3 regions of the Shinella sp. 1A1 genome follow, and region 2 is predicted to be linked to each of the others. Evidence: predicted binding sites of a transcription regulator. Region 2 holds the regulator's gene; each other region holds the start of a gene.
What was found. Region 2 encodes LexA, which represses DNA repair genes until DNA is damaged. Its sites were predicted from a motif close to TGTTCNNNNTGTGTTCNG; they were not measured.
Positions count from the first base shown of each region.

Region 1: ACZ48C_RS05930 (DNA polymerase IV) is a predicted target of LexA. The motif match lies at 1,065-1,082, and genes of this name have one in related genera.
Region 3: ACZ48C_RS05745 (dehydrogenase) is a predicted target of LexA. The motif match lies at 1,159-1,176, and genes of this name have one in related genera.

Region 1 covers NZ_AP039671.1:1,187,103-1,189,297, forward strand. The annotation lists gene ACZ48C_RS05930 (DNA polymerase IV) at 1-1,060, opposite strand, end outside; gene ACZ48C_RS05935 (DUF3572 domain-containing protein) at 1,184-1,483, opposite strand; gene ACZ48C_RS05940 (response regulator) at 1,625-1,996, shown strand; gene ACZ48C_RS05945 (PleD family two-component system response regulator) at 2,004-2,195, shown strand, end outside.
Region 2 covers NZ_AP039671.1:1,598,462-1,600,656, forward strand. The annotation lists gene ACZ48C_RS08080 (molybdopterin molybdotransferase MoeA) at 1-580, shown strand, start outside; gene lexA (transcriptional repressor LexA) at 674-1,399, shown strand; gene ACZ48C_RS08090 (ComEC/Rec2 family competence protein) at 1,380-2,195, opposite strand, start outside.
Region 3 covers NZ_AP039671.1:1,148,854-1,151,048, reverse strand. The annotation lists gene ACZ48C_RS05755 (KilA-N domain-containing protein) at 1-475, opposite strand, end outside; gene ACZ48C_RS05750 (hypothetical protein) at 786-1,016, opposite strand; gene ACZ48C_RS05745 (dehydrogenase) at 1,251-1,451, shown strand; gene ACZ48C_RS05740 (hypothetical protein) at 1,595-1,744, shown strand; gene ACZ48C_RS05735 (hypothetical protein) at 1,785-1,952, shown strand; gene ACZ48C_RS05730 (hypothetical protein) at 2,066-2,195, shown strand, end outside.

The DNA of each region.
Region 1 (2,195 bases), 410 kb from region 2:
GGAAGATCCGGTCGGCGAGCATGGTCGGGTCTTCGAGCTTGCGGTTGCGCGTGCGGCTCTTGAAGTCCGCCGTCTTCAGCTTGAGCACGACGGTCTGGCCGGCAATGCCGGATTTGCGCAGCCGCGTGGCGACCTTCTCGCTCAGCCGGCGCAGATGCGCGGTGAGCTCGTCATAGCGCGAGATGTCGTCGAAGAAGGTGGTCTCGGCCGAAACGCTTTTTGCCGGGTCGTTGGGATGCACTTCGCGGTCGTCCTGCCCGCGCGACAGTTGGAAGAGCCGCTTGCCCATGACGCCGTAGCGGCGCATCAGGTCGGTTTCCTCCATGGTCTGGAGCTGGCCGACGCTGCGGATGCCGTCACGCTCCAGCGTCTCGGCAAAGGCCTTGCCGACGCCCCAGATCAGCCGCACCGGCTTGTCGCGCAGGAAATCCAGCGCCTCGGCCGCGCCGATAATGGAAAAGCCGCGCGGCTTGTTGAGGTCCGAGGCGACCTTGGCGAGGAACTTGCAGTAGGAAAGCCCGACGGAAATGGTGATGCCGACCTCCTTTTCCACGCGCTGGGTAAAGCGCGCCAGCACGCGGGCAGGGGGATCGTCGTGCAGCCGCTCGGTGCCCTTCAGCTCCAGGAAGGCCTCGTCGATGGAAATCGGCTGCACGAGCGGCGTCAGCTCCTGCATCATCGCGCGCACCTCGCGGCCGACCTTGACGTATTTCTCCATGTCCGGCTTGATGACGACGGCGTTCGGGCAGGCTTCCAGCGCCTTGAACATCGGCATGGCCGAGCGCACGCCGTGGATGCGCGCGATGTAGCAGGCGGTGGAGACGACGCCGCGCTTGCCGCCGCCGATGATCACCGGCTTGTCGGCAAGCTCCGGATCGTCGCGCTTTTCGATCGCGGCATAGAAGGCATCGCAGTCGATATGGGCGAGCGTCAGGTCGTAAAGCTCGCCGTGATAGAGGATGCGCGGGCTGCCGCAGGCCCGGCAGCGGCGCAGGCCCGCGGGCTGCCCGGCAAGGCAGTCGCGGCAGAAGCCCGGAAAACGCGTGTCGGCGGTGCTCATGATCTGGAACAAATATTGAACATCGCGACATTAAAGCCTAAATTCGCGAGTCTCAACAGGCAGAGGGGCTGAACGCATGACGATGCACAGGCATGCGCAGGATGGACCACAGGGGCCGGCTTGTCAGAGGTCGCCGCCGCCATGGGGGCCGGACAGGACCGCATGGGCGTGGACGACGGCTTCCGGCTGGGTGCCCGTCGCGGCGCTGAAAGCCATGAGCGTCGGCTCGTGCTCCATGAGGAAAACGACGAGGCCGGCAAGGAAGCCGGGGTCGTTCACCGCGTTGCGGACCTCGCCGGGGGCGACGCCCGTCAGCGCCAGGAAACGCGACAGGAGCTCCGGCTCGCCGGCCAGCCAGCCGAGGATGGAAAGGGCCGTCGCATCCGCGTCTTCACGCGCGGGTGTTTCTTTTTGGCGTTTCATCCTTTTCCTTCGGGAAATTTACCTTTTCATCAACCAAGTGACGCTAACGTGGCTGCGGTCGGGCTGGGGGATTTCGGCTTCGCCGCAACTTATCTATCTCCCGGACGGTTGCAAGGCCGGCGAGAGGAACAGGGACGCACGATGCCCAAGCAGGTCATGATTGTCGAGGACAACGAGCTGAACATGAAGCTCTTCCGGGACCTCATCGAGGCATCCGGCTATGCGACCATCCAGACCCGGAACGGGATGGAAGCCCTCGATCTCGCGCGCAAGCACCGTCCCGACCTGATCCTGATGGACATCCAGCTCCCGGAAGTCTCCGGCCTCGAGGTCACCAAGTGGCTGAAGGAGGACGACGAGCTGCACGTCATCCCCGTGATCGCCGTCACGGCCTTCGCGATGAAGGGCGACGAGGAGCGGATCCGGCAGGGCGGCTGCGAGGCCTATGTCTCCAAGCCGATCTCCGTGCCGAAGTTCATCGAGACCATCAAGACCTATCTCGGGGACGCGTGAGGCCGACATGACAGCGCGCATCCTCGTCGTCGACGATATCCCGGCCAATGTGAAGCTGCTCGAAGCGCGCCTCCTAGCCGAATATTTCGACGTGCTGACGGCCGAGAACGGCTACGAGGCCCTGTCCATCTGCGAAAGCACCCAGGTCGACCTCATTCTCCTCGACATCATGATGCCGGGCATCGACGGCTTCGAGGTC
Region 2 (2,195 bases):
CGCGGAGATCATCGATCTCGGCATCGTTGGCGACGACAAGCAGGCTATCCTCGAAGCGGTGCGCAATGCCCTGTCGCTCGACATCGACGTGCTGGTGACGCTGGGCGGTGCCTCCGTCGGCGATTTCGACCTCGTCCAGCCGGTGCTCGGCGAGGCCGGCATGGAGCTCGACTTCTGGCGCATCGCCATGCGGCCCGGAAAGCCGCTGATGGTCGGCCGGCTCGGCCCGGTCCAGTTCGTCGGACTGCCCGGCAATCCCGTCTCCAGCATGGTCTGCTCGCTGCTCTTCCTGGAGCCGCTGGTCCGCCGCCTCGCCCACCTGCCGCCGAAGAGCCGCCTGCACAAGGCGATCGCCGCCGTGCCGCTCCGCGAGAACGACCACCGGCAGGACTATGTCCGCGCCCGCATCGCCCGCGGCCCGGCCGGCGAACTCCTCGTCACGCCCTTCGACAAGCAGGATTCCTCGATGATGAAGATCTTCGCCGAATCCGAGGGGCTGCTGATCCGTGCGCCGCACGCGCCCGCCGCGGACGCCGGCACCCCCTGCGACGTCCTTCTCCTGCGCGAGCCTGCCGCCTGAGCGGCATTATTGTTTCAGCGGCCCCTTGCGGAACACATATGGAACAGATAGTGTCTGTTCTGGATTTGTTTCACGATTCTCGATGGGGATGCCATGCTGACGCGCAAACAACAGGAACTCCTGCTGTTCATCCATGAGCGTATGAAGGAATCGGGCATTCCGCCGTCCTTCGACGAGATGAAGGATGCGCTGGACCTTGCTTCCAAGTCCGGCATCCACCGTCTCATCACGGCGCTTGAGGAGCGCGGCTTCATCCGCCGCCTGCCGAACCGGGCGCGCGCGCTCGAGGTCATCAAGCTGCCGGAAGCCTATTCGCCGAGCCTCCAGCCCCGGCGCGGCTTTTCCCCCGCCGTCATCGAGGGCAGCCGCGGCAAGCAGCCCGCGCCGGCCGCCGCCCCGCCACAGCGCACCGCGCCGCAAGCCGATATGGCCTCTTCCGTCTCGGTGCCCGTCATGGGCCGCATCGCCGCCGGCGTGCCGATCTCCGCCATCCAGAACAACACGCATGACGTCACCGTCCCGGCCGAGATGATCGGCAGCGGCGATCACTATGCGCTGGAGGTGAAGGGCGATTCGATGATCGAGGCAGGCATCCTCGACGGCGACACGGTCATCATCCGCAGCACCACCAGCGCCAATCCGGGCGAGATCATCGTGGCGCTGGTCGACGACGAGGAGGCGACGTTGAAGCGCTTCCGCCGCAAGGGCGCCTCCATCGCGCTCGAAGCCGCCAATCCCGCCTACGAGACCCGCATCTTCGGCCCCGACCGCGTCAAGGTCCAGGGCAAGCTGGTCGGCCTTATTCGCCGCTATCACTGAGCGGCGTGTCCGTTTCGAAACGGTCGGTGCGCCAGTCGTAGGTGCGGTGCCGGGACCAGGGGCGGTCGAGCGTTTCGACGGCTCCCGTGAACTCCGCATCGCCGAGCGCCTGGGAGACGGAATCCGTCGCCGGCCTGATTTCGAGGGCACCGGTCCTTCTCAGGTGCCGCGCGGTGACGAGCCTTGCGCCGGAGCGACAGGCATCGAGCCGGAGGGCGAAGGGCACGACGACGAGGTCGGCCCCGTCGCAGGCAAGGCCCAGGAAAGCGGTGTCCTCCAGCGTGACGATCCGCCAGCCGCTCGGTGAGACGGCGGCGCAGAAAGCCTTCCTTTCGCAGACGAAGCCGTTTTTCCGTTCGGCTGTCTCCAGCGCCGCGATCAGGGCGGCTTCCGCCTTCCCGCGGTCGGCCTTCCGGCGCGGGCGCTTTTGTGGTGACGTATCGGCCGGTTCTTCTTTCACCTGTTCGATCGTCAGGCCGGCCGTCGTCCGCATGTCCGGCTTCACGAGCTCGCCGAGCCGGAGTGCCCTTCGCCACTGGTCGTAGATGAAGCCCGGCGGGCGCGTGCGGTTCGCCGCCACCTTGCCGTCACTGAGGAAGGCGACGAGACGGCCGTCCTCCGATACCAGCACCTCCGGGTGCTGGCGTCCCTCCGGCCAGCAGGCGACGCCGATCCCGATGAGGACGAGCGCCGTTCCGGCATGGCGCAGCCGCGTGCGCAGGATGCAGAGCAGGCCGCCGCCGACACCGATCAGCAGGAAGGCGAGCGGCGGGATGCGGCCGATGACGATCTCCCC
Region 3 (2,195 bases), 450 kb from region 2:
ACTCCACGCCAGCCTTAACACCACGCTGGTTGAGTGTGTCCGTGTAGGTGCGACGAACCCGCTTGCCAATTTCGCGGCTTTTCTCGAACGCTTCGTCTCGGCGCCGCTTGTTCTCCCTGATTTCGTCGTGAAGCGTCTCATCCCCCTTCTTGAATCGAAGGAAGACGTCACGGATTTCGACTGCAAGTCCCGGGGACAGATATGACGCATATCCCAGCGCGAGGTTTTCGTGAGCCCAAGTCCCACCATCCGCGCCACGCTTAGTGTAAACTATTGATTTCGTTTCCTCTTTTGTCCAAAGGCGGGATTTTCCCGTGTTTTTCTTTAGAAGGACGACATATTCCTTTGCGTAGGAGTCCAGACGCATCCAATCTGCGGGGGTTTGGTTCTTCGAAAAACCAGCGGCACGGTGAATGTCGTTCAAACACACGAGGCCATTGCTATCGACCCGAATACGGGACTGCTTGAAAAGCATCACTTTCATTTCCGCCATAAGACATAAACCTTTCGTTATGTCGTTATGCGGAGGCCAGCAACTCTTGACATCCAAAAATTAATGAATACATGGACACCATGTGATCACATAGCCTGCCGCAAGGTTGGTACTTCAGGCCCGGATGGTGCGCTAACACCATCCGGGCCGCTCTATTTTTGATTTGCAGATGCAAATCTCGGATCATATCGGTGGTTGATCTGCCTTATTCAAGGCAAGCGGTAACGTTTTCTTTACCGATCATTGATTTTCCGGAACCTCGCCGCTAGCCCGCCCTCACCGGCGGGCTTTTTCATATCGAGATGGTCCGATCCCAAACAGGGGCTGATCCGACAATATCGCGAATGATCTGCCGCGCCCTAACAGCCGCGGCAGGTGTTGCTCTTCCACTCAGGATGATCGCCTGGGCAGTGTAGGTAATCTCGATCTGGCATTGAGAGCAGATATCATCATAGGCGATAGCCGCAGCCAGAGATGCACGGAGTCCCGCGCTGGCGGGGCCAGCGCTGAAATCCATTGCCATGTCCCTTGAACTCCTGCCGGCTTTTATCCGGCGATAGCTTGTTTAGAGACAACGGAAATTGGGAGTGAAGGTTCCGGCCACCCTTCCAACATTACCCTCAGGGCAAGAATCCGTCGCCAGATTGGTTGACTCTACCCCGAAACGGAACATATTGAGAACAAACCGGCGCTGCCGGTCACCCATCATAGACCCGAAATTGACGCCGACTGTGGCATCTCACAGGAGAACGACGACGTGCGCCCGCTCGAAATGCAAAACCCCGAGTCTCAAAACGAAATCGATGAAGCGCTGGCTTGGCACGATGGAGACGCCCGCGCTGCGATCGCCACGCTCCTCGCCGATTGTGCTTACCTGCGCTGGCAGCTTGCGATAGCCCGCAGAGCGATGGGCGCCGGTTTCACCCGCGGCTGGCGACCTCACCTTGAGCGCGAGTGAAACAGATGGACATAATAGAAGATGCTTGGGAAGGTAGTGCCGATGGCCACCTGCTTTAATCGGTCGAGCCGGGACCACGGGAGCAAGGATATGTTTCACCAGGAATTGAACGCACATTTCAGAAGTTCGCCAGGCAGAATAATATGTCTCGTGACGAGGCGTTGGCATTCATCGTGCGCGACTGGCTGATGGGACAAAGTCTGCACTCGCTGGCTGACGACCTGGACCCGGAGGAAATACCAGCATCCCTCCTGACGGGCTTGAACGAAGGCGCTGACCAAGATCGGCGCTGAGTTCGAAGGTGACCAGCGAGTAGATTTAACGGAGGGGAAAATGAAGCTGGCGCCAGAGATTGAAGACGCCTTGGACCGCTTTGCCTTGGAGCAGGACCTCACGCGCGAGGAGGCGTTTGCGGTTATCGCTGAGGATTGGTTGATCGGGCAAGGGTATCTCCGCGCGGATGAGGGTGATGAGGAGACAACAGAGCCGGTTCAAAACTGAGCTTGATGCGTGCGACAGGCTTCTTGTTGGCCCTGAGTTCCTAATGACGGATTTACGGAGTTGCCAAGCCGACAAAACTAACGCAACGTTCGCCGCGATTTGGAGAGCACGTCATGGCACATCGTACTAAGGATGAAGCGCAGTTGCGGATGGCGATGGGCGTTGCGCGCGTTGCCATGCGCCAAGGCCTCGAACCGTCAGAAGGCGTGAAACTGCTCAGAGAGTATTTTGCCACGGTACAGG